DNA from 3 places in the Lysobacter sp. KACC 24251 genome. Region 1 is predicted to be linked to each of the others. Evidence: predicted binding sites of a transcription regulator. Region 1 holds the regulator's gene; each other region holds the start of a gene.
The links. The regulator HrcA, encoded in region 1, represses chaperone genes, less so after heat shock. The targets are predictions, from matches to a motif close to TTNGCACTCNNNNNNNNNGAGTGCNAA.
Positions count from the first base shown of each region.

Region 2: a site for HrcA is predicted at 3,173-3,199, ahead of groES (co-chaperone GroES). Genes of this name have one in related genera too.
Region 3: a site for HrcA is predicted at 2,801-2,827, ahead of rpoH (RNA polymerase sigma factor RpoH). Genes of this name have one in related genera too.

Region 1 is NZ_CM173222.1:1,684,498-1,691,335, forward strand. Features, by position in the region: gene dnaJ (molecular chaperone DnaJ) at 1-374, opposite strand, end outside; gene dnaK (molecular chaperone DnaK) at 527-2,443, opposite strand; gene grpE (nucleotide exchange factor GrpE) at 2,546-3,076, opposite strand; gene hrcA (heat-inducible transcriptional repressor HrcA) at 3,176-4,225, opposite strand; gene recN (DNA repair protein RecN) at 4,425-6,092, shown strand; gene fur (ferric iron uptake transcriptional regulator) at 6,157-6,561, opposite strand; gene AC3ARF_RS07925 (outer membrane protein assembly factor BamE) at 6,651-6,838, shown strand, end outside.
Region 2 is NZ_CM173222.1:2,741,699-2,748,536, reverse strand. Features, by position in the region: gene AC3ARF_RS12735 (protein-disulfide reductase DsbD family protein) at 1-1,917, opposite strand, end outside; gene cutA (divalent-cation tolerance protein CutA) at 1,910-2,233, opposite strand; gene AC3ARF_RS12725 (helix-turn-helix transcriptional regulator) at 2,286-2,714, opposite strand; gene groES (co-chaperone GroES) at 3,245-3,535, shown strand; gene groL (chaperonin GroEL) at 3,668-5,308, shown strand; gene AC3ARF_RS12710 (S8 family serine peptidase) at 5,502-6,838, shown strand, end outside.
Region 3 is NZ_CM173222.1:219,695-226,532, reverse strand. Features, by position in the region: gene AC3ARF_RS01005 (histidine kinase) at 127-1,833, opposite strand; gene rpoH (RNA polymerase sigma factor RpoH) at 1,897-2,790, opposite strand; gene AC3ARF_RS00995 (LacI family DNA-binding transcriptional regulator) at 2,993-4,030, shown strand; gene AC3ARF_RS00990 (alpha-amylase family glycosyl hydrolase) at 4,168-6,018, opposite strand; gene AC3ARF_RS00985 (MFS transporter) at 6,028-6,838, opposite strand, start outside.

The DNA of each region.
Region 1 (6,838 bases):
GACAGCTCCATCACGTAGCCGACATCCGCACCACGTCGCGGCCCGCGGGGACCACCGCCGCCGCCACCAAAGATGTTGCCGAATATGTCGCCGAATATATCGCCCATGTCGGCGTAGCCTGGCCCACCCGCTCCGCCGCCCATGCCGTGCTCGAACGCGGCGTGGCCGTGCTGGTCGTACATGCGCCGCTTGGACGCATCCGAGAGCACCTCATAGGCCTCCTTGCATTCCTTGAAGGATTCTTCGGCGGCCTTGTCACCCGGGTTGCGGTCCGGATGGTATTTCATCGCACAGCGTCGATACGCCTTCTTCAGCTCGTCTTCGCTGGCGTTGCGGGCCACGCCCAGGACTTCGTAGTAATCGCGCTTGCTCATGTGCGGCTTGGGTTCCCCTGCCCGCCACGGCCGGCAGGACTGACATAGGTTGCAAACAACGAGGGCCCGGGACCGCAACGCGAACCCGAACCCTCATCCGGCTCCCCCGGCCGCGGACACCCGCGGGCGCCACGGGGCGAGGGTGTTCCGGCTTACTTCTTGTCGTCTTCCTTTACTTCGGTGAACTCGGCGTCGACCACATCGTCTCCGGCCTTGCCACCGCCAGCGGCAGCACCCGCCTCACCCGGCTGCGCAGCCTGCGCCGCGGCAAACAGACCTTGGGCCGCTTCTTCCAGCGCCTTCGACTTGGCCTCGATCTGGCCCTTGTCGTCGCCCTTCATCGCGGTCTCGAGCTCGGCAATGGCGCCCTCGGCGCGGCCGATCACGTCGCCCGGCACCTTTTCGCCATTTTCCTTGATAGTGTTGCGGGTCATGTGGATCAGGCCGTCGGCGTGGTTGCGGGCCTGGACCAGCTCGTGGAACTTCTGGTCTTCCTCGCGGTGCGCCTCGGCGTCCTGGACCATCTTGTTGATCTCGTCCTCGGACAGGCCCGAACCGGCCTTGATCTCGACCTTCTGTTCCTTGCCGGTCTTCTTGTCCTTGGCGGTCACGTGCACGATGCCGTTGGCGTCGATGTCGAACGACACCTCCACCTGGGGCATGCCACGCGGCGCGGGCTCGATGCCCGACAGGTCGAAGCGGGCCAGCGACTTGTTGTAGCGGGCCTGCTCGCGTTCACCCTGCAGCACGTGCACGGTCACCGCGGACTGGTTGTCCTCGGCGGTCGAGAAGGTCTGCGACGCCTTGGTCGGGATCGTGGTGTTCTTCTCGATGATCTTGGTCATGACGCCGCCCAGGGTCTCGATGCCCAGGCTCAGCGGGGTCACGTCCAGCAGCAGCACGTCCTTGACGTCGCCCTGCAGCACGCCGCCCTGGATCGCGGCACCCACGGCCACCGCCTCGTCAGGGTTGACGTCCTTGCGCGGCTCCTTGCCGAAGAACTCGGCCACCGCCGCCTGCACCTTCGGCATGCGGGTCTGGCCACCAACCAGGATCACCTCGGTCACGTCGCTGGCGCGCAGGCCGGCGTCGTTGAGAGCGGTGCGGCACGGCTCGATGGTGCGCTTGACCAGGTCCTCGACCAGCGACTCCAGCTTGGCGCGGGTCAGCTTGATGTTGAGGTGCTTGGGCCCGCTCGCATCGGCGGTCACGTACGGCAGGTTGACCTCGGTCTGCTGCGCGCTGGACAACTCGATCTTGGCGCGCTCCGCCGAGTCCTTCAGGCGCTGCAGGGCCAGCGGATCCTTGCGCAGGTCGATGCCCTGGTCCTTGAGGAATTCCTCGACCAGATAATCGATGACGCGCGCGTCGAAGTCCTCGCCACCCAGGAAGGTGTCGCCGTTGGTGGCAAGCACCTCGACCTGCATCTCGCCGTCGACCGAGGCGATTTCGATGATCGACACGTCGAAGGTGCCGCCACCCAGGTCGTACACGGCCACCTTGCGGTCACCGCCCTTCTTGTCCATGCCGTAGGCCAGCGCGGCCGCGGTCGGCTCATTGATGATGCGCTTGACGTCCAGGCCCGCGATCTTGCCCGCGTCCTTGGTCGCCTGGCGCTGGCTGTCGTTGAAGTACGCCGGGACGGTGATGACGGCTTCGGTGACCGCCTCGCCCAGGTAGGCCTCGGCGGTCTTCTTCATCTTGGCCAGCACCTCGGCCGAGACCTGCTGCGGCGCCATCTTCTTGCCTTCGGCGGTCTGCACCCAGGCGTCGCCATTGTCGTGCTGGATGATGCCGTAGGGGACGAGGTTGATGTCCTTCTGCACTTCGGCGTCGGTGAACTTGCGGCCAATCAGGCGCTTCACCGCGAAGAAGGTGTTCTTGGGGTTGGTCACCGCCTGGCGCTTGGCCGAGGCGCCGACGAGCACTTCGCCATCCTTGGTGAACGCGACGATCGACGGCGTGGTGCGGTCGCCCTCGGCGTTCTCGATGACCTTGACGTTGCCGCCCTCCATGATCGCCACGCACGAGTTGGTCGTGCCGAGGTCGATGCCGATGATCTTGCCCATGGTGTTTCCCTCTCGATTCTTTGACTTGGGGGCGGCCTGGCCGCCGATGGTCGCTATCTGGGGTCGCCGGAAACCACTTCAAGCGTCCGGCGACGGATTGGTTCAGGCGTCCTTGGCCACCACGACCAGCGCGGGGCGCAGCAGGCGCTCGTTGAGGAGCCAGCCCTTCTGGTAGACCTGCACGACATGGCCCGGCGCGTGCTCCGCGCTGTCGACCATGCTCATGGCCTGGTGGTGCTCGGGATTGAACGGCTGGCCGGCGGGGTCCACCGCCACGAGGCCGTTGTCTGACGCCACCTTGAGCAGTTGCTTGAGGGTCAGTTCCATCCCGTCGCGCAAGGCGCTTGCCTCGTTGCCGCTGACGGATAACCCGGCTTCGAGGCTGTCAATCACTGGCAGAAGCTCGCCGAGCAGGCGTTCGTTGGCAAATTTGCGCGCCATCTCCACGTCGCGGGTCAGGCGCTTGCGCTGGTTGTCGAGCTCAGCGCGCTCGCGGAGGGCGTCTTCGGCCACCTTGGCCAGTTCGGCCTTGAGTGCCTCGATCTGTGTATCCATGGCGTCGAGCGGTTCGGCGCCTGCCGCGCTGCCGGCGGCCTCGGCCTGGTTGGGGTCGGTCTGGTGTTCGTTGTTGATCATGCCTGGCGGTTCCCTGCGTAGAACGGACGCGCCCAACCTGCACGGAAGTGCGCAACAGCCCTGCTATGGGGCCCGCGCCCGGGGCTTTCAAGCCGCCTAGCCCAGGTCGGGCTGGATTGCCGCACCCAATGCGTCTGCCGCCGCCTGGACCACCGGGATGACCCGTTCGTAGGCCATGCGCGTGGGGCCAATGACGCCCAGCACACCCAGCACCCGCCCGCCCGAGGTATAGGGCGCGGTCACCAGCGACACGCCTTCGAGCGGGGCCAACCCGGTCTCCTCGCCGATGAAGATGCGTACGCCCGGCGCCTGTACCGTGCGCTCCAGCAACTGCAGGATCTCCCGCTTGCGGGCGAAGGCCTCGAACAGTTCCCGCAGGCGATCCACGTCCGAGAGCTCCTGCACGCCCATGAGCCGGGTCTGCCCGGCCACGACCATGTCGTCCCCGCCCGGCACCAGCACCTGCTCGGCCAGTTCCACCGACTGCGCCAGCAACGTCTCCATCTCGGCCCGGGCACTGCGCAGCTCGCGCAGGAGGGTGGCGCGGATGTCGACCACCGTGCGCCCGGCGAAATGGGTGTTGAGGTAGTTGGCCACGCGCTCCAGTTCACCGGAGTCGTAGGGCCTTCGGGTCTGGATGATGCGGTTCTGCACGTCGTTGTCGGCCAGGACCACGATGGCCAGGACCCGCTGCGCATCGATCGGCACGAACCCGATCCGGCGGAAGGCGAACTGGGCCCGGTTGGGGACACTGACCACCCCCACGAAATGGGTCATGGCCGACAGCAGCTCAGAGGCGCTGCCCAAGAGGGCCTGCGTGCCGGAACCGGCCGGCAGCTCGCTGCGCAGGCGCGAGACCTCGCCCTCGGGCAATGGGGAGACCTGCAGGAGCGAGTCCACGAACAGCCGGTACCCCTGCGCGGTGGGTACGCGACCGGCGGAGGTGTGCGGTGCACTCAGCAGGCCTACGTCCTCCAGGTCAGCGAGGATGTTGCGAATGGTCGCGGGGCTGACGTCCAGCCCCGCGTGCCGCGCCAGTGTCTGGGACCCCACCGGCTCGCCGCTCTGGATGTAACGACCAATCAGCGTGCGCAGCAACTGCCGGGCGCGCGGGTCGAGTACGGGGTCGGCAGGGCGGCGGCTCATGCAATTGGTATAAGCGCCCGGCCCGCGGCGCGCAAGCGAATGTCATCCCGACGCACGAAGCATTGGGGACTTGGGCGGGGCACACCACCGTCCGCTTCAAGCTGGGCCCCGCCAGTCTCGCCCCGTGAGAAGCGCCCATGCCAACGTGCGGTCGCCCCCCGCTTGGCCCAACGCCCCGCACCCGGCACAATCGCCCCGCATGCTTACCCACCTTTCCATCAAGCAATTCGCCGTCGTCACCGAAGCCGAGCTGGCATTCGGCCCCGGCTTGACCGTCATCTCCGGCGAGACCGGCGCCGGCAAATCCCTGCTGGTCGATGCGCTCGGGCTCATCTCCGGGCTCCGCGCCGACAGTGGCGTCGTCCGTCACGGAGCCGAGCGCGCCGAACTGGTGGCCGATTTCACGCTCGAGGACACGCCGGCAGCCGTCGCCTGGTTGCGCGAAAACGAGCTTGACGAGGACGATGGCTGCCAGATCCGCCGCGTAATCCGTGCCGACGGCGGCTCGAAGGCCTGGATCAACGGCCGACCGGTCACCCTGTCGCAGCTGGTCGACCTGGCCGGGCGGCTGGTGGAGATCCACGGGCAGCACGAACACCAGGCCCTGATGTCCAAGCCCAGCCAGCTGGCGCTGCTGGACGCCTTTGGGCGCACCGAGACACCCCGCGCCGCGGTTGCGGCCGCCGCCCGTCAGTGGAGCGGGCTGCTGCAGGAACGCGACGCCCTCTCGGCGCGCGGCGATGTCACCGAACGGACGGCATGGCTGGAACACCAGTTTGCCGAACTCGATCGCGAGACCCTGGATGCCGCGACGATCGCCAAGCTGCAGGCGGATCACCGCCGTCTGGCACACGCCACCGACCTCATCACCGCCTGCGAAGGGACCTTCGCGCGCCTGGGCGGTGACGAGGGCCCGTCACTCACCCGCCAGCTGCAACAAGCCCGCCACGACCTGCAGCGGGTGTCCGAGCACGAACCGCGCCTGCTGGATATCGACGCCCTGCTCGACAACGCCGTCATCCAGATCGACGAGGCCCTGGTGCTGCTCGACCGCGTCCGGAGCGATCTGGAGCTGGACCCGGACGTCTTTGAAGGTTTGGAACGCCGCCTGGGCCGACTGCACGAGCTCGCCCGCAAGCACCGGGTCACGCCTGAGCAACTCGCGGCCCACCGCGACAGTCTGGCGGAAGAGTTGGAGGTGCTGCGCACCGCTGGAGAGCGCGTGCTCCAGCTCGACGCCGAAATCGACACGGCCAAGGCCGACTGGCAACGCGCCGCCGCCTACCTGAGCGATGCCCGCCGCCAGGCAGCAGAAACCCTGTCCGAGGCCACCACCGCCCTGATCGCGGAGCTGGGCATGGGGGGCGGCCGATTCAACGTGGCGCTGGAGCCGACCGACACCGAACGCCCTGACCCCAACGGCGCCGAACGCGTGGAATTCCTCGTCGCCGCCAATCCCGGGCAGCCGGCCCGTCCGCTGCGCAAGGTGGCATCGGGCGGCGAACTGTCGCGCATTTCACTGGCCATCGAAGTCGCCGCACTTGGCCTCGATGCCGTGCAGACCATGGTGTTCGACGAAGTGGATTCCGGCATCGGCGGCGCGGTGGCCGACATAGTGGGCCAGAAGCTGCGCGCATTGGGCGCCAGCCGCCAGGTGCTGTGCGTCACCCATCTGCCTCAGGTGGCGGCCAAGGGCCACGCGCATTACCGGGTCAGCAAGGCGGCCAGCGAAGGCATCACCCGCAGCGCCGTGCAACGCCTCGACGCCAAGGCCCGCGAAGAGGAACTCGCGCGCATGCTCGGGGGCGTGGAACTCACCAAGGAAGCGCGCGCCGCCGCCAAACGCCTGCTGGCAGACGTCAACTGAGTCGTCCCCCACGCCATGGGGACAACGCCGGTCGTCGTAGGGCGCGGGATGGCGGCGGAGGCTGTCAGCCCCGCTTCTTGCGCACGTACAGCACCAGCGAGTGCGCCTCGATCTCGTAGCCGTACTTGGCCGCGATCTTGTGCTGCAGCGCTTCGATCTCGTCGCTCTCGAACTCGATGATCTTGCCCGTGTCCACGTCCACCATGTGGTCGTGGTGGTCGCCGCGATCCAACTCGTAGACCGACTGGCCGGCTTCGAAATTGTGTTTGAGCACCAGTCCCGCCGCCTCGAACTGGGTCAGCACCCGGTACACCGTGGCCAGGCCGATGTCCTCGCCCTGCTCCAACAGGTGCCGGTAAATGTCTTCAGCGGTCATGTGCCGCGGCTTTGCCTGCTCCAACAGCTGCAGGATGCGCAGGCGCGGGTGTGTCACTTTCAAACCGGCATTGCGCAGGTCTTGCGATTCCATGTCGTCTCCATGAACGGACGGCACGCGGCGGGCGCGCAAACTTCCCTTCAGTGTATCATCGGGGCGATATCCGCCTCCCGCGAAACCCAATGCGAAAGCTTGTACTGCTTCTTACCGTCGCCCTCGCCACCTCTGGCTGCGGCATCGTTTACCGCCAGCCGATCTACCAGGGCAACCTGCTGGAGCAAAGCGCGGTCGAGCAGCTGCAGGTGGGCATGAGCAAGCAGCAGGTCCAGCTGTTGCTGGGCACGCCGTCGATCACCGACCCCCACAGCCA
Region 2 (6,838 bases), 1.1 Mb from region 1:
CGTCCATGCCCATGCGGCGAACGCCAGCAGCACCGCCGCGAACAACCACCAGCCGACCGCATCGGCGCCCCGCTGGCGCGCGAGCACCCAGGCCAGCCACGCGGCCGTGAGGTACAGCGGGAAGGCGAGGGCCTGCTTGAAAGTCTCCATCCACTCGCCTGGCCGCGGCAGGCGCCTGGCCAGCGCGGGGATGAAACCGATCAGAAGGAACGGCAGTGCCAGGCCCAGGCCCAGTGCCAGGAATACGGCGATGGCGGTGCCGGTGGATGCGGTGAAGGCCCACGCCAGGGCCGCGCCCATGAACGGGGCGGTGCACGGCGTCGCCACGACCACCGCCAGCACCCCGGTGAAGAAGTCGCCCGCGGGCCCGCTCTGCGTGGTCAGCGCGTGCCCGGCGCCGGTCCAGCGGCCGCCGACATGCCAGACGCCCGACATGCTCAGGCCGAGGGCCAGCATCACCAGCGCCAGCACCGCGATCACCACCGGCTGCTGCAATTGGAAGCCCCAGCCCAGGGCCAGGCCGGCATGGCGCAAGGCCAGCGCAATCCCACCCAACGCGGCGAAGCTCAGCAAGACGCCCGCGGTGTACCAGAGCGCGTGGCGCCGGGCGCGGGTCGGGTCCTGCCCATTGCCCGCCAGCGATAGCGCCTTCAGCGACAGCACCGGCAGCACGCAGGGCATGAGGTTGAGGATCAGGCCGCCCAACAGGGCCAGCACCAGTGCGGACCACAGGGTAAGGTCCGCACCGCGGGGGGCGGCACCCAGGGCGCCATCGGCAACGGTGGCCGCGGTGCTCGCCTGCGTTGCGCCAGTGGCCGGATCTGCCCGGGGCGCGATGGCGGCGCCACTGCCCTCAAGGGTCGCAGCGGTGGAATCGACAGCGCCCACGATGCCGCCGGCCGTGGCCGCAACCCCGGCCGCGGTGTCCGCAGCCGAGGGCGCACCGGCGCCAAGACCGGTGCCTTGGGGCGCGACGCCCGCGGGGGTCACCTTGCCGCGCGGCAACGACACCGACACCGTGCGGGTCATCGGCGGATAGCAGATGCCATTGTTCTGGCAGCCCTGGAACGTGGCGGTCAGGCGCAGGTCCGCCGCATCGGCGCGGGTGCGGAGCACCGGCACCGGTACGTCGACCTGGTCGAAGAACACAGTGGTACGGCCGAAGTATTCGTCCTGATGCGAAGTGCCCTGCGGCCAGCGCGGCGCGCCCAGACCCAGGCCTGCTCGGGTCGAGCCGGCATCCAGCGTGAGCCGGGTCTTGTCGCGGTACAGGTAATAGCCCCGTGCGGGCGTGAAGCGCAGCAGCAGCGTGTTCCCGTCACCGGCGATCGCCTCGAAACCGTAGGCCTGCTCCGGCGGCAGCGGCAGCGCGTCCGCACCTCCGGCCTTGCCCAGCAGCCCGGCGCCTGCGGCGACGCCACCGCCACCCGGATTGCCAAAGGCCACCACCGGTGCCGGTGCGGCGGCGGGCAGGGCCACGGTGATGCGGCGCGTCTGCGGCGGATAGCAGATGCCGGCGTCGGCGCAGCCCTGGTACTTGATCGTCAGCGTGGTGCGGTCGGCGTTGGCCGTGCCCGCCAACGTCGCCGACAGTGAGCCCCGGTAGGTCTCCACGTCGCCGAAGAACTCGTCGCGGTAGGCCTTGCCCTTGGGCAACTGCAGCGCGCCAGCGGTGAAACCGGCGTCGGCCTGCACCGCGGTGCGGTGTCGATAGAGGTAATAGCCCTCTGCGATCTTCCACTGCACGTTGATCCGCCCGGCATCGCCCGCCTGCGCGCTGAGGACGAAGACCTCGTCCACCGGCGGCAGCTGGTCCGGCGTCACCGCCGTGGCGGGCCCGGCCAGCAGGGCAGCAAACAGTGCGAGGGTGGGGCGGAGGCGGCGCAGGGGACGCGGGAGGAGCGCGGGTTCAGTCATGGTCTCGGGTCTGTTGGGCCACCCAGTCGAAGTACTCGGGCAGGCCGGCGCTGGCTTCGACCGCCAGTACCTCGGGGAGTTCATAGGGGTGCAGTTCGCGCAGGCGCCGGGTCAGCGCATCCAGACGCGCGTCCGTGGTCTTGATCATCAGCAGCACCTCGTCGGCCTGCTCCACGCGTTCATGCCAGCGGTAGGTGGAGCGGATGCCGGGCAGCACGTTGACGCAGGCCGCCAGGCGCGCCTCGACCACGGCGCGCGCCAGCCGATCGGCGGTGACGGCATCGGGGCAGGCGCAGTACACGATCAGCGTGGGCATCCGCCGATTCTAGCGGTCCGCGTGAACGGGTGCCGGCGGCGGCGATCACGGGCTATTCGAGCACCCCGGGCAGGCGCTCGTCCTCGCGGCGCTCGCCCCGGCGGTAGCGCCCGGTGCGCATGCCGGCCAACTGCTCGGCCAGTTCCACCAGTGGCGGCCGGGCGCGCATGGGCGTCTCGCGGAATGCGCGGATCAACCGGATCTCGATGGGGTCGTCCAGTAGCAGCGCGTCGGCGGCGGCGATTGCGTCCAGTTCCGCGTCGGCCGACTGGCGCATCAGTCCGCGGCCCGTGGCCAGCCATTCGAACTGCACGCCGGTGGCCAGTGCCACCGCCCGCAGGTGGTTCACGCTGGGGTGCTTGCCGTCGCTGGCTTCCCAGTGGCTGACCGCGCTGCGCTGGACGCCCACGGCAGCGCCCAGGGCGGCCTGGGACAGGCCGGCGTGACGACGGGCGAGGCGGATACGTTGTTGTGAGGTCATGTCGGGCTCCCGCGGGGGCGTGGACTGGCAATTGGCACCAAAAGTAACCCAGTGATCAATAGACACGCAACGCGTGCGCTTTCGGTATACAGCATGTCCATTGGGTGCCAACAGGTCACGCTTTGCAGTGACATGGGTCGCAGTATGGACACCCGAAGTGGCCCCCAAGAGCTCTTATGGGGGGTGTTGACGTGACGCAAACTGATCAATACTGACGCATGCCGGCAGGAAGCCGGTTAGACATGGGGTGTCTGGTCTGGGGAGAGGGCGCGGGAAGGCGCCAAGCCGAGGATGGCCGTCTCCGTACCGGAAAGGGCGTGGACCTTCGGGGTCACGCCCTTTCTTTTGCGCGTCGTTCGGGGCGTGCCTTCCCGTGAGTGCACTGGGCCTTGAAAGCCCGCGTCCACCGCCCCATCTCTGCGCGGTCCCGGTTCTGCCGGGCGCTGTCGTCCCGGATTCTGGCACTCCTCCGGCACGACTGCTAACATTCCCGATCTTTCCCCACCACTTCAACCACTTACGAGGTTGTCATGTCGAATATCAAGCCGCTCTATGACCGCGTGGTCCTCAAGCGCATGGAAGAAGAAAAGCTGTCCGCCGGCGGCATCGTGATCCCGGACTCGGCCACCGAGAAGCCCATCAAGGGCGAAGTCGTCGCCGTTGGCGAAGGCAAGGTCCTGGACAACGGCACCGTGCGCGCGCCGAAGGTCAAGGCTGGCGACAAGGTCCTGTTCGGCAAGTACAGCGGCACCGAGGTCAAGCTCGACGGCGTCGAGTACCTGGTGGTCAAGGAAGACGACATCTTCGCGATCCTCGGCTGATCGCGCTGCGGCGTGGGCCGTGCCGGGCGCGACCTCGCGTCCGCGACCGGCCGCCGCTCCCGCGGGAAACCCCGCGCCGCACCCGTCGCCTTCCCCTTCTTCAAATCAATTCAACTATTGAGGTAATCCGCAATGGCTGCCAAGGAAATTCGTTTCGGTGAGGACGCGCGCGCCAAGATGGTGCGCGGCGTCAACGTGCTCGCCAATGCCGTCAAGGCCACCCTGGGCCCGAAGGGCCGCAACGTCGTGCTCGAGAAGAGCTTCGGCGCGCCGACCATCACCAAGGACGGCGTGAGCGTCGCCAAGGAAATCGAACTGTCCGACAAGTTCGAGAACATGGGCGCGCAGATGGTCAAGGAAGTCGCTTCCAAGACCTCCGACAACGCCGGCGACGGCACCACCACCGCCACCGTGCTGGCCCAGGCGTTCATCCGTGAAGGCATGAAGGCCGTCGCGGCCGGCATGAACCCGATGGACCTCAAGCGCGGCATCGACCAGGCCGTCGTCGCCGCCGTCGGCGAGCTGAAGAAGATCAGCAAGCCGTCGTCGACCAACAAGGAAATCGCCCAGGTCGGCACGATCTCGGCCAACTCGGACGCCAACATCGGCGACCTGATCGCCCAGGCGATGGACAAGGTCGGCAAGGAAGGCGTGATCACCGTTGAAGACGGTTCGGGCCTGGAGAACGAGCTGGACGTGGTCGAGGGCATGCAGTTCGACCGCGGCTACCTGTCGCCGTACTTCATCAACAACCAGCAGTCGATGCAGGCCGAACTGGACGATCCGTTCATCCTGCTGCACGACAAGAAGATCTCCAACGTGCGTGACCTGCTGCCGGTGCTGGAAGGCGTCGCGAAGGCTGGCAAGCCGCTGCTGATCATCGCCGAGGAAGTCGAGGGCGAAGCCCTGGCGACCCTGGTGGTCAACACCATCCGCGGCATCGTCAAGGTCTGCGCGGTGAAGGCCCCGGGCTTCGGCGACCGTCGCAAGGCGATGCTGGAAGACATGGCCATCCTGACCGGCGGCACCGTGATCTCCGAGGAAGTGGGCCTGCAGCTGGACAAGGCCACCATCAAGGACCTGGGCCGCGCGAAGAAGGTGCAGGTCTCCAAGGAGAACACCACCATCATCGACGGCGCGGGCGAGCACGCCGGCATCGAAGGTCGCATCAAGCAGATCAAGGCGCAGATCGAAGAGACCTCTTCGGACTACGACCGCGAGAAGCTGCAGGAGCGCGTGGCCAAGCTGGCCGGCGGCGTGGCCGTCATCAAGGTCGGTGCCGCCACCGAAGTCGAGATGAAGGAAAAGAAGGCGCGCGTGGAAGACGCCCTGCACGCCACCCGCGCTGCGGTTGAGGAAGGCATCGTCCCGGGCGGCGGCGTCGCGCTGCTGCGCGCCAAGGCCGCGATCGCTGGCCTGAAGGGTGCCAACGAAGACCAGAACCACGGTATCGCAATCGCCCTGCGCGCGATGGAAGCCCCGCTGCGCGAGATCGTCACCAATGCCGGCGAAGAGCCGTCGGTGGTGCTGAACCGCGTGATCGAGGGCACCGGTGCCTTCGGTTACAACGCCGCCAACGGCGAGTTCGGCGACATGATCGAGTTCGGCATCCTGGACCCGACCAAGGTCACCCGCACCGCGCTGCAGAACGCCGCGTCGATCGCCGGTCTGATGATCACGACCGAGGCGATGGTCGCCGACCTGCCGAAGAAGGACGAGCCGGCGATGCCGGGCGCCGGTGGCATGGGCGGCATGGGTGGCATGGACTTCTAAGTCCTGCTGCCACGTAAGCGCGACACTAAGGCCCCGCCGTTCGGCGGGGCCTTTTTTGTTGTGGCCGCAATCGCGCCGCCGCGGCGTTGGCGCTGGTTGGCGCGTCAGTGTTCGCCCGGGGACCCCAAGGAGCATAGTGCCGGGACAGGGGGCCATTTCGTCGCGTCATCACCCACAACGAAGGGGATCGGCAGTGAAGAAGTCTTCCGTACTTGCAGTTACGGCGCTGGCCAGCGCCTGCATGGTGGCATTGGCCGCCACTGGCTCGACCGTCATCGAGCTCTTCCCGCTTGAACCGCAGGCCGTGCCCGAGGCCGGCCCGCCCCAAGACGAAAGCCCGCAGCGCTGGTTCGTCGAGCTCAGCGGCGCCCCCACGGCGGACGGCGGCAAGCAGGCGGCCGTGAAGGCGGAGAAAAAGGCATTCCGAGATGGGGCCCGCCGTGCCGGCCTGCGCTATCGCGAGGTATACGCCTACGACGCGCTCTTCAACGGGTTCTCCATCGTGGTGGATCGCGCGCAACTGAGCACGCTGGCGCGCCTGCCAGGGGTCAAGGCGATCTATCCCGTGGAGACGGTGGCGGCGCCGACGCCGGGCACCTCCAATCCTGAGCTGCTGACGGCATTGGCCATGACCGGAGCCGACGTGGCCCAGGGCCAGTTGGGTCTGGATGGCAGCGGCGTGCGCGTGGCCGTGATGGACACGGGCGTGGACCACGACCACCCGGATTTCGGTGGCGGCGGCAGCCCGGGTACCACGGCCTTCCCCACCGCGCGAGTCGTCGCGGGTTGGGATTTCGTCGGCGATGCGTTCAATGCCGATCCCGCATCGGCCAGCTACAACCCCGTGCCAGTGCCCGACGCCAATCCGGACGACTGCAACGGCCACGGCACCCACGTGGCGGGCATCATCGGCGCCGATGGCGCGGTCAAGGGCGTCGCCCCGAAGGTGGCCCTGGGTGCCTATCGGGTGTTCGGCTGCCAGGGCTCGACCACCGCGGACATCATGGTGGCCGCGATGGAGCAGGTGCTGGCCGACGACATGGACGTGCTCAACATGAGCATTGGCTCCACCTACCAGTGGCCCGAGTACCCAACCGCCAAGGCGGCCACCCGCCTGGTCAACAATGGCGTGGTGGTCGTGGCCTCCGCCGGCAACAGCGGCACGTCCGGCCTGTACTCGACGGGGGCGCCCAGCGTGGGCGACAAAGTGATCAGCGTCGCCTCCTTCGACAACACCCACGTGCGCCAGCGCTACTTCACGATCTCGCCCGATGGCACCCAGGTCGGGTTCAACCCCGCCACGGGCTCGCCCGCCGCACCCGCCAGTGGCACCTGGCCGATGGCGCGCACGGGCACGGCCACCAGCAGTGCGGACGCCTGTTCGGCGCTGCCGGCTGGCAGCCTCGCCGGCAAGGTGGCGTTGATCCGCCGCGGCACGTGCACGTTCCACGTGAAGGCCTACAACGCGCAGACGGCGGGCGCCGCTGCGGTGGTGGTGTACGACAATCTCGCCGGCTCACCGCTGAGTCC
Region 3 (6,838 bases), 1.5 Mb from region 1:
CGAAGGGCGTGGGCGGTGCTCATGGGTATCGAGAACACCATGCCGGCGGCGGCGGTGTCAACCGTTTCGTGCGATATGAATTGCGCTTCTGAGCGCCTGCGTCCACCCCATGGGACGGACACCCCACTACGGTGCCGCCGGGGACTCCAGGGGCTGTCGCAGCAGCGCGTGCAGGCGCAGTCCTTCACCGATGGAGGCCATGTGCAGGCGCCCCCCCAATGCCAGCACCCGGTCCCGCATGTTGACCAAGCCGCGGCCCGTGGCGCGACCCGGGCGCACGCCAATGCCGTCATCGCGGATATCGATGAACATCCACAGCATGCCGTGGCGCTGGTTGACCCGCAGGCGCACCCGGCAGTGCCCGGCGCGTGCGTGGCGGACCACGTTGGTCACGCCCTCCTGCACCAGGCGGTAGGTCGCGATGCGCAACGTGTCGTCCAGCTGCGGCAGCAGGCGGGCGTCGCCCTCGAGCACGGTCTCCAACTGCACCCCGGCCTCCTCCGCCAGGCGCCGCACCATGCCCTGGTCGATCGCGCGGTAGAGCCCGAGTTGCTCCAGAGCGGAGGGCCGCAATGACTCCAGCACCCCGGAGATGTTGCCGCGCATTGCACGGGTCAACTCCAGCAGCGACTCCACCGCCGCGGCCTGGCCGCACTGGTTCAATTGCGGCGCCACCAGCATCAGCCGGGTCTGCAACGCGGTGAGGGTCTGGCCGAACTCATCGTGCAACTCGCCGGCAAGGCGGCGACGCTCGCGTTCCTCCGTGCGCAGGTTGCGGCGCGCCGCGGCGTTGAGCTCCAGCGCCAGCCGCTCGCTTTCCTCCTTCGCCTGCTGCAGCTGGCGGGCCTGCGCCCGCAGGCCGTCCACCGTGGCCCCGAACAGCAGGGCGGTGGCGCCGGTGACGGCGGTGAACAACTGCATCCGGGTGGGGTGGGCCAAGGGCGCCAGCAGTTGTGCCTCCAGGCCGGTCACGACACTGAGCCCCCACAGGGCCAATACGGCGCCGCGCCAGCCATGCCACACCGCAAACACCACCGCCACCACCAACAGCACGCGGCGCACCAGCTCTACCAGTTCGGCGCCCGGCGTGCCGGCCACCCACGCCAGGTACCCACCGGCAATCGGCAACAGCACGAGCAGGCCATTGCGCAGGATCGGCAACGAACCTGCGCGGTTGGCCCCCCGCACCACCCATGCCAGCATCGGTGCGGCCAGCAGGACCGCATGGAATGCGGACAACAGGCTGTGGAAGGCGAAGACCGCCAACGGAGGGACATCCCCTGCCCGCAGCGGTGGAGCGGACGCGTTGCCCGGCGTGGCCCTCGTTCCGCCCATCCCGTGGGCGATCCAGACGTGGAGCAGTTCCCCTGCCATCACCGCCAACGCCGAGACCACGGCTGCCACCAGCAGCCGCGACGCCTGGTGCAGGCTGGGAGGGGTGCGCGGGGTAATCTGCCAACGCCGGAGCAGCAACACGCCCCCCGCCACCAGCAAGGGCTCGAGCAGGTGGACCACCGACTGGGCGCCCGCGACCTGCGAGACAGCCTGCAGGTCCCAAGACCCGCGCTGGACCACCCCACCCACGCTGCGGGCCAGGATCATCCCGGCGAACAGCCAGGGCCAGTGGTGACGCGCCGAAAGCCAGAGGGCGGCGAATAGCGCTCCCGTTCCGAGCGCGCCGTACGGGAACCCGAGCAGGCCGAGCCCGAGGTAAAACGCGGCGGCAACCACCAGCAGTCCCGGCCCAGCCGCCCAGCGAAGGGCGCCGGGCAAGAGGGGACCAGGAATCAGGAAGGCGCGAATCGTCGCGAAGGGGGCCAGCGTTCGATTCATCGCCCACAGGCTACCGTGGGGTCCGTCGCCGCTGTTGGGAGCTTTTCTCCCGCCCCGCCGGGATCAGGCCGCGAACAGCGCCCGCATCTTCTTCAGCGCGTTGGCCTCGATCTGGCGGATGCGCTCGGCGGAGACGCCGTATTCGTCGGCCAACTCCTGCAGGGTCACCTTGCCGTCGCCATCCAGCCAGCGGCGCTTGACGATGTCGCGCGAGCGCTCGTCCAGCCCGGCCAGGCCGTCACGCAGCAGCTGCAGCTGGTTGTCTTCCTCGTCCATGCGCTCGTAGGCCTGCGACGGGTCCTCGTCGCTGGTGCGCAGGTACGCGGCCGGCGACGGCGGCGCGTGGTCGTCGTCCTCGTCTGAGGGCAGGTCGAAGCCGATGTCGCGGCCGGACAGGCGCGACTCCATCTCCAGCACTTCGCGCTCGGAGACGTTGAGGTCGGCGGCGACGGCGCGCACTTCCTCGGCGTTCATCCAGCCCAGGCGGGTCTTGGACTTGCGCAGGTTGAAGAACAGCTTGCGCTGCGCCTTGGTCGTGGCGACCTTGACGATGCGCCAGTTCTTGAGGATGAACTCGTGCATCTCGGCGCGGATCCAGTGCACCGCGAAGCTCACCAGGCGCACGCCCTGGTCCGGGTCGAAGCGCTTCACCGCCTTCATCAGGCCGATGTTGCCTTCCTGGATCAGGTCGCCCATCTGCAGCCCGTAGCCGTTGTAGCCGCGGGCCACGTGCACGACGAAGCGCAGGTGCGAGTGCACCAGCTCGCGGGCGGCGTCGAGGTCTTCCTCGTCGCGGAAGCGGCGGGCCAGCACCTGCTCGTCCTCGACGCTGAGGACGGGGATGCGGTGCACGGCGCCGATGTAGGCCTCGAGCGAACCGAGGGGGACCAACCCGCCCATGGCGGGGATGGGGAGATTGTTGGCGACCAGGGCGGTGGAGGAGGCGTTCTGGGTCATAAGGGCCATCTTAGCAGTCGGGGGGTATGACTGCTAAAGGGGTTAAAAGTTCCGCTGTGTTGCGGGCATGGAACGCCAATATGGGGGCTTGGCGGGTCGGGGGAGCGTGCCAAAAGAGGGGTTAAGGCGGGGACAAGGGGGCTGCGGCGGGGACCGCTGCGTCTACACTCGGGCGGTCCGCTTCACCAGGCATCCTGCCCGCATGCGCAAACGCACCAAGGCCACCTCGATCGACATCGCCCACCGCGCCGGGGTCTCCCAGGCCACGGTCTCGCGGGTGCTGCGCGGCAGTCCGCTGGTCAATGCCGAGACCCGGCGACGGGTGGAGGACGCGGTGCGGGCGCTCAACTACAAGGTCGACCGCCACGCTTCCAGCCTGCGCACCCAGCGCTCCGGCACCCTGGCGCTGCTGCTGTTCGAGGAGCCGACTCCGGACCATGCACACATCAACCCGTTCTTCCTGTCGATCCTCGGCTCGGTGACCCGGGCCTGCGCCCGCCACGGGCAGGACCTGCTGGTCTCGTTCCAGCAGCTGTCGGACGACTGGCACGCCGACTACGAGGACAGCATGAAGGCCGACGGGCTGATCCTGCTGGGCTACGGCGACTACCGCCTGTATCGCGACAAGCTGGACGCGCTGGTGGCGCAGGGCACGCGCTTCGTGCGCTGGGGCGCGGTACAGCCGGACCAGCCCGGTATCTCCATCGGCTGCGACAACGCCGATGGCGGGCGGCTGGTGGGCGAACACCTGGTGGCCCTCGGCCGGCGGCAGGTGGCGTTCCTGGGCTACGCGTCGCGCGGCTACCCGGAGTTCCTGGACCGGTACAGCGGCTGCGAGGCCGCGTTGCAGGCGGCCGGACTGGCGCTGGATCCGGCGCTGCAGGTGGACGCCGACAGCTCGGAGGAAGCCGGTTACATCGCGGCGATGGCGCTGGTGGAGCGCGGGCAGCCGTTCGACGCGGTGTTCGCGGCCAGCGACCTCATCGCCATCGGGGCCATCCGCGCACTGGCCGAGAAGGGCCTGCGCGTGCCCGAGGACGTGGTGGTGGTGGGCTTTGACGACATTCCTACGGCGCGTTTCACCAACCCGTCGCTGACCACGGTGGTGCAGGACACCGCGCGCGCTGGCGCATTGCTGGTGGAAACCCTGCTGAAACTGGTGAAGGGCGAGACGGCGGAAAGCGTGACCCTGCCGGCGCAACTGGTGGTGCGGCGTTCCAGCGGCGCTGCCGCAGGCTGAAGGCGACGCGGTTCGCTGTTGGCAGTGGGCGGTGAAGGGCAAGCAGTCCACACCGCCCCCCGTACGGTGGGCGTCGCACCGCTTGATCCCACGAGGGGGGCGGATGCCCCCTAAAGCGCGCCCACGGCGCGCGATCGTCAGCGGCGCGGTTGCGCCCCTGCCTGCGCCTTGTCCAGTTCGCGTGCCAGGTCGGCGCGGCCCACCGGCGCATCCAGCAGAAACACCTCCACCCCGTGCGCCGGCACGGTGGTCGACAGCGCGCCGCCTTCGGCCACGGTGACCTCGCCGCCGCCAATCGCAGCACGCCAGCGGCCCGCCTGCACGTAACGTCGCTCGGTGAAGGTGGTCGGCGCATCGCCCTTGTTGAGCAGCACGAGCGCGATCTGCGCCTGCCCGCCCTGCTGGTAAACGCGGTAGAACGCCGCGCGGTCGCCGGCCATCTCCAGGTTGAGCTGCAGGCCGCGCTGCAGCGCGGGCGAGTCCGCGCGCAGGTGGGCGATGCGCTTGAGCGGGGCGTAGATCGGGCTGCGCGATGCAGCGTCGATGCGCGCCTGGCCGTAATAGTTGCGATTGCCCGCGTGTTCCGCGGTGCCGCGCTCGAAGCCGGTTTCCGAGCCGTAATAGATCACCGGGATGCCGCGCGAGGTGAACAGGAAGTTGTGCGCGTCGATGAAGCCTTCGTCGCGGGCGTCCAGCCGCGCCATGTCGTGGTTGTCGTAGAAGGTCATCAGCTCGTACGGATTCTGGTACGGGCCGTCCACCAGGTACAGGCGCTCGGCGATGCGCTCGAAGCCGCCACCCTTGCGGCCGAACACCTCCGCCATCCGCTCCTTCAGCGGGAAATCCAGCACGCTGACGCCGGCGTTGTGCGGCAGCGTGTGCGCGGCAATCGTAGCCGCATCATGGTCGAATGCCTCGCCGAACATGAAGAAGCCCGGATGCTTCTCGCGGATGCGCGTGGTGAAGGCATGCCAGAACGCGTGCGGCATCCAAGGAATGGTGTCGATGCGGAACGCGTCGGCGCCCTGGTCGATCCATTGCGAGTAGGCGCCGACGAAGTACTCGAGCACTTCGGGGTTGTTCTCGTTGATGTCCGACAGCTGCGCCAGGCCGGGCTTGGTGTTGTACCAGCGGTGCAGCGGGTTGCGCTCCGGATCGAGCTGCGCGGGTGGCAGGTTCTGGTGGTCGGCGAGCAGCGTGCCGTCGGCGGCATGGATCTCGCCGAATTTCGGCTGATCCTTCGGCATGGTGTACGCCGGCGAGCCGTGGTTGGCGACGATGTCGAGCACGGTCTTCAGGCCATGCTGCTTGAGCCCGGCGGTGAGGCCGGTAAAGTCCAGCCCGGGGCTGGGCAGGTGCTCGTCCAACTTGTAGAAGTTCACGCCCCAGTAGCCGTGGTAGCCGGTCTTGCCGCGGTCGGTGAACATTCCACCCCATTTCACCGCGTCGCCGCCGGTGAACGCTTCGTCGGGGTTGTCGACGATGGGGGTCAGCCACACCGCGCCGAAGCCCAGGTCGCGGATGTAACCGGCGTTGTCGAGCAGGCCGCGGAAGTCACCACCGAGGTAGCCGACATTGTCGCTGCGGCCTTTGGGCGCATGCGGCACGGGCCGGTCGAAGGTGCGGCGGCTGGGATCGGCGCCGCCCTGCGTGCGCTGGTCGTTGCCGGGGTCGCCATTGACGAAACGGTCGGTGAGCACGAAGTACACCGCGTCCGCGGCCATCGGCTCGGTGGTGCCGTAGTACTGCGCTTCGGCGCCGGCGTGCCCGCGGTCCCATTGCGGAGCGTGGACATGCCCTTCGTCCACGCTCACACACCCCGACAGCAACAGGGCGGCAACAGTGGTAACCGCGCGGACTCGACCCGGCCACGAGGCCACGGCAGTGCGTGCCCCCCGGGCCAGCGCCGTGCGCGCGGCCGTGATCGCGGTGCCACAGGAGGCAGGATGCGCGCCTGCCTGTTTGGTGCTCGAGGGGAGCGATCGCATGCGGCTTCCTCAGTGTGCGCCGGCGCCGGCGGGCATCGGGGTTGTGGCCGGTTCCGGCACGCGCAGCATGCACAGGCCCGCCAGCACCAGGCTGACGCCGCCGATCAGCAGTGCGTAGATCGGCTGGTTGCCGAACAGGCCTTTCACCATCAGCCCCAGCAGGCTCACCGCCACCAGCTGCGGAATGACGATGAAGAAATTGAAGATGCCCATGTAAACGCCCATCTTCGCCGCGGGCACGCTGTCGGACAGCAATGCGTAAGGCAGCGACAGGATCGACGCCCAGGCAAAGCCGACACCCACCATCGACAGCAGCAACCACTTCGGATCGTGGATCACCAGCATCGACAGCAGGCCCGCCGCGCCCAGCAACGCGTTGACCAGGTGGCTCATGCGCAGGCCGATGCGCCGCACCATTCCGGGGATCAGCACGGCGGCCAGCGCGGCGAACAGGTTGTAGGCGGCAAACAGCACGCCCACCCAGTTGGCGCCTTCGTTGTACGCCGCCGACGCGGTGTCGGTGGCGGCGTAATGCACCGAAGTCACCGCGGGCGTGGTGTAGATCCACATCGCGAACAGGGCGAACCACGAGAAGAACTGCACCACCGCCAGGCGACGCATCGCGCGGGGCATGCCGTGCAGGTCCTGCATGATGTTGGCCAGCATGCCGTCCTGTCGGGTGCGCATCGCCAGCAGCAGCAACGCACCGTACGCGGCGATGCCGCCGGCCAACACGTACAGCTGCTTGTCCAGGCCGAAACGCGCGACCGCGAACCATCCCGCCAGCCCCAGCACCAACGCGGCCATTGCCAGCGGCGTC